One region of the Sporosarcina sp. FSL K6-5500 genome, then DNA from elsewhere that is predicted to be linked to it. Evidence: riboswitches for the same ligand, from Rfam matches in the RefSeq annotation. Region 1 holds a riboswitch; the other holds the start of a gene.
The links. A riboswitch is a leader RNA that binds a small molecule or an ion and turns the genes downstream of it on or off. The one in region 1 is predicted to bind S-adenosylmethionine.
Positions count from the first base shown of each region.

Region 2: another riboswitch for S-adenosylmethionine. It lies ahead of cysC (adenylyl-sulfate kinase); the one in region 1 lies ahead of MKX62_RS08130 (cyclase family protein).

Region 1 is NZ_JBBOTP010000001.1:1,758,362-1,760,569, forward strand. It holds gene MKX62_RS08125 (acyl-CoA thioesterase) at 1-472, shown strand, start outside; SAM riboswitch class I at 671-785, shown strand; gene MKX62_RS08130 (cyclase family protein) at 1,013-1,750, shown strand; gene MKX62_RS08135 (5-methyltetrahydropteroyltriglutamate--homocysteine S-methyltransferase) at 1,907-2,208, shown strand, end outside.
Region 2 is NZ_JBBOTP010000001.1:3,898,622-3,900,829, forward strand. It holds gene MKX62_RS18520 (DMT family transporter) at 1-437, shown strand, start outside; SAM riboswitch class I at 604-704, shown strand; gene cysC (adenylyl-sulfate kinase) at 928-1,527, shown strand; gene MKX62_RS18530 (phosphoadenylyl-sulfate reductase) at 1,788-2,208, shown strand, end outside.

The DNA of each region.
Region 1 (2,208 bases):
AGAAAAAAGACCAATGGGCCAATCACGAACAATCCAGACGAAGCTAGTATTGCCGCCAGATACCAATCATCTGCAGACAATTTTCGGCGGAAAAGTTCTCGCGTATATAGATGAAATCGCTGATATCACGGCAATGAAACATTCAAAAACAGCGGTTGTAACTGCTTCAATCGATTCAGTCGATTTTGTATCGTCGGCGCGTGTTGGAGATGTACTTGAACTTGAGGCAATTGTTACGTCAACTGGCCGTACATCGATGGAAGTATTTGTATCGGTCCATTCAATGAACCTGCTTACAGGCGAAACAAAACTAACAACCGAATCCTTCCTAACGATGGTTGCCATGGATGAAAATAACAAGCCTACTCCTGTGCCGGGCATTTATCCGGAAACAGAGGCTGAAAAGAGTCTATTTGAAACAGGCCCCGCACGCCGTGAACATCGGAAATTGCGGAGTGAGATGAAACATTAAATAATTTGTTATGGAAAAAGCCCACGGCAAGTTGTGGGTTTTTTTCCGTTGTGTCGCGTATCATTTCAATGCCATTTCTACTTTTCACATAAAATGTTTCATTGTAAAAACTAGTATAATCTAAATAATTCATGTTTTGTGTATTGACAATCTATTCGGAAGACTGTATTGTACTCATTAACAACTAAATACGTAACTTTCTTATCCAGAGAGGTGTAGGGACTGGCCCGATGATACCTCAGCAACAGACTTGTAAAAGTACTGTGCTAATTCCAGAAGCGTAAGTGTAATGCTTACTGCTTGGAGATGAGAAGAGCAAATAGCGAATTCGCCAAAACCTCTTCTTGAAATTTAGAAGAGGTTTTTTGTTTCGTCTAGGCTCCGGGCGCCAGATGCTTGGGTCATAAGTTAAAGCTGCTCTGCGGCAAAGAACGCCGCTACGCATCTTCATCTTATGCCTGACGCATCTAAGCGGGCGCCCTTCGCTTTTGTTACTTCTGGAGACTAAAGTTACCTTCAAAAAATGAAGGGAGAATTATTGTGTCAAATGAATTAATCAATGCAATTGCTTTATTAAAAAAGAAAGAATGGGTTGATTTAACACATACTTTCGGGCCTGACTCACCCCGTTTTTCAGCATTTGATGCAGCAGAGTTTACAACATTATTTGATCACGATGATGGATTTTTCGCACAGAGCTTTAAATTTGCGGGACAGTACGGCACACATATTGATGCACCCATTCACTTCGTTCGTGATACAAGATACTTGGATGAATTGGGTTTGAAAGAATTGGTATTACCGCTGGTGGTCATCGATAAATCGAAAGAATCTGATGCAAACCATGATTTTACATTAACTGTTGAAGACATTCTAAAGTTTGAAGCTCAGCACGGGCAAATTGAGGCAGGTACATTTGTGGCATTACGCACAGATTGGAGCAAACGCTGGCCGGATAATGAGGCATTTTGCAATAAAGATGCCGATGGGAATAACCGTATACCGGGTTGGGGCCTTGCTGCTTTGAAGTTTTTATTTGATGAAAGAAAAGTAAAGGCTGTCGGTCATGAAACATTCGATACGGATTCAGCCATTGATTTTCAAAAGAACCAAGCTCTGCTAGGCGAATATTATGTTCTTGAACAAGATACCTACCAAATCGAGCTATTAACGAACTTAGATAAAGTGCCCTCAAAAGGCGCGGTCATTTTTAACATCGTTCCGAAGCCGGAAAAAGCATCGGGATTCCCAGTACGCTCATTCGCGATCCTGCCGTAAGAAAAGGGCCCGCTCATTTGCGTTCCTACCGTAAGAAAACAAGAGGATCTGCTCATTCGCGATCCTGCCATAAGAAAAGAAAGAGGATCTGCTCATTTGCACTCCTGACCTAATAAAACCGTAATTTACTCCTAAAACAGAAAGAAGGAATATACCATGACAAATCAATCGACAACACTAACGCAAGCACCATTCAGAGCGGATCACGTTGGAAGTTTACTACGACCAGATAATTTGCATAAAGCGCGCAAAGACTTCAAAGAAGGCGTAGTTACTGCACAACAATTACGAGAAGTAGAAACACAGGAAATTAAACGGGTTGTTGATAAGCAAATTGAAGTTGGTTTGGAACCTGTAACAGACGGTGAATTTAGACGTACGTGGTGGCATTTAGACTTCTTGGAGCATTTGAACGGAATTGAAGGATATGTGCCAGAGACTGGCTACGTATTTGATGG
Region 2 (2,208 bases), 2.1 Mb from region 1:
GGGCGATTGCTACGCTATTGATAAAAATACATGGTTTCAAATTTGATACGTATGTAATGACAGCCTATCAAATGCTTTTTGGTGGATTAATTCTCTTTCTGGGAAGCTTACTACTGGAAGAGACTTTCTTTAAAATGACTACTCAATCTATCCTGATTTTGTTATGGCTTACCATTGCAGCCTCAATTATTCAGTTTTCTATTTGGTTTTATCTTCTCCAAAGAGGTAATCAAGAACGAACTAGTGCATTCCTTTTTTTAGCGCCATTCTTCGGTGTACTCACAGGATGGTTTTTACTCCATGAAAGACTAACCTGGTCTATCCTTTTTGGTGGATTACTAATATTTGCAGGAATCTTTCTTGTTAATTGGAAAAATAATTATGAAAAGGAAATAGAGAAAACCGATGAGAACAACGAAAGGTTAAGTGAGAGTTAACTAACATGTTTCCTAGCGCACTGAAAAGTAGTTTAAAGTGCCTATTATATGTGCAAGAAGATCGCCTTTAATTCCAACTAAACTGATATGATTGAAAATAAATTCTGATAAGTCATTGACTTTGAATTTTCGATAATGTAGTATTGGTCTCAACTTAATAGTTTATATCTTATCTAGAGAGGTTGAGGGACTGGCCCGATGAAACCTCGGCAACAGACTGTTTAGTACTGTGCCAATTCCAGTAAACGAAAGTTTAGCAGATAAGAGGAGTAATATGTGTTCGATTCTATTAACCTCTTCTTGCTCTATTTAGAAGTGGTTTTTTTATTTCTTTACTGTAAAGGTTGTAAGTCATTTATCATTTTAACAATTTCATACATGCTAATTAGACAACTAAAGGCAACTTTCTAATCGATTATTTGAATCGGAAAAAGGTGTCTTTTTTGTATATAAAAATTAAACTGAAACAAATGATTTAGGGGGGCAAACAATGACAGAGTCTACAAATATCGTTTGGCATGAATCAGAGGTAACAAAAAAAAATCGTCAAGAACTAAAGGGCCATAAGAGTGCTATTCTTTGGTTCACTGGGCTATCAGGGTCAGGGAAATCAACAGTTTCAGTAGCGCTAGAAACAGAGTTACACGCGAAAGGCATTCATACTTATCGACTGGATGGAGATAATGTCCGGCACGGTTTAAATAAGAATCTAGGGTTTAGTCCAAATGATCGGACGGAAAATATTCGCAGAATCGGTGAAGTTTCAAAACTAATGGTCGACGCTGGCTTATTCACATTGACAGCATTCATATCGCCTTATCAGGAAGATCGAGATCAGGTGCGAGAAATTGTCAAATCCGATGAGTTTATCGAAATATACGTTAAGGCAAGTTTAGAAACTTGTGAAGAACGGGATCCGAAGGGGCTTTATAAGAAAGCAAGATTGGGTGAAATTAAAGGCTTTACAGGAATTGATGCTCCTTATGAAGAACCTGTTAACCCGGAAATAATCATTGATACCAATCAATTAAATATTGTAGAGTCTGTCAAAGTCATCGTTTCTTATTTAAAAGAAAATAACTATATCTAAAAAAATTACAAAATGCGTAACATATTGGGGTTTTAGGAATAGAATGTATTTAAACCTACTTGACACATAGGATTAATAAAGTTAGTATAAACGCTAATCACATGCCGACTGGAAATCCAGAAGCTAATGGACAATCGTGAACATACGAACAATTCGCTGACTAAAAAATTAGAGGCGACTTTAATCAATAGTAGATTAAAGTCGCCTTTTTTAAAAAAAGATAATGTAATAGAGTTATTGAGTTTAGAGGGGGGATTAGTATGGCGAAGTTGACGTACAAATCTTGGGCTGAGACTAGTGAAGTTTTTCCAATCGATGACGAGTCAAAAGGTGCGTTAAACGTCTTGCGATGGGCTTACGGAGAATACGACGATGAACTTGTATATGCGTGTAGTTTTGGGGTTGAAGGTATCGTAATGATAGATTTAATCTCGCAAATAAAACCAACTGCTAAAGTGGTCTTTCTCGAAACCGGATTTCATTTTCAAGAAACGCATACCTTAATCGATGAAGTAAAGAAACGTTATCCAAAGCTTGTAATTGAAATGAAGACTCCCGGCTTAACGGTTGAGGAACAAGCTGACAAGTATGGCGATCGACTATGGGAAAGACAGCCGGATCGTTGTTGTCATATGAGGAAAGTAATTCCACTCCGTGAAGCAATGAGCGGTACGACCGCTT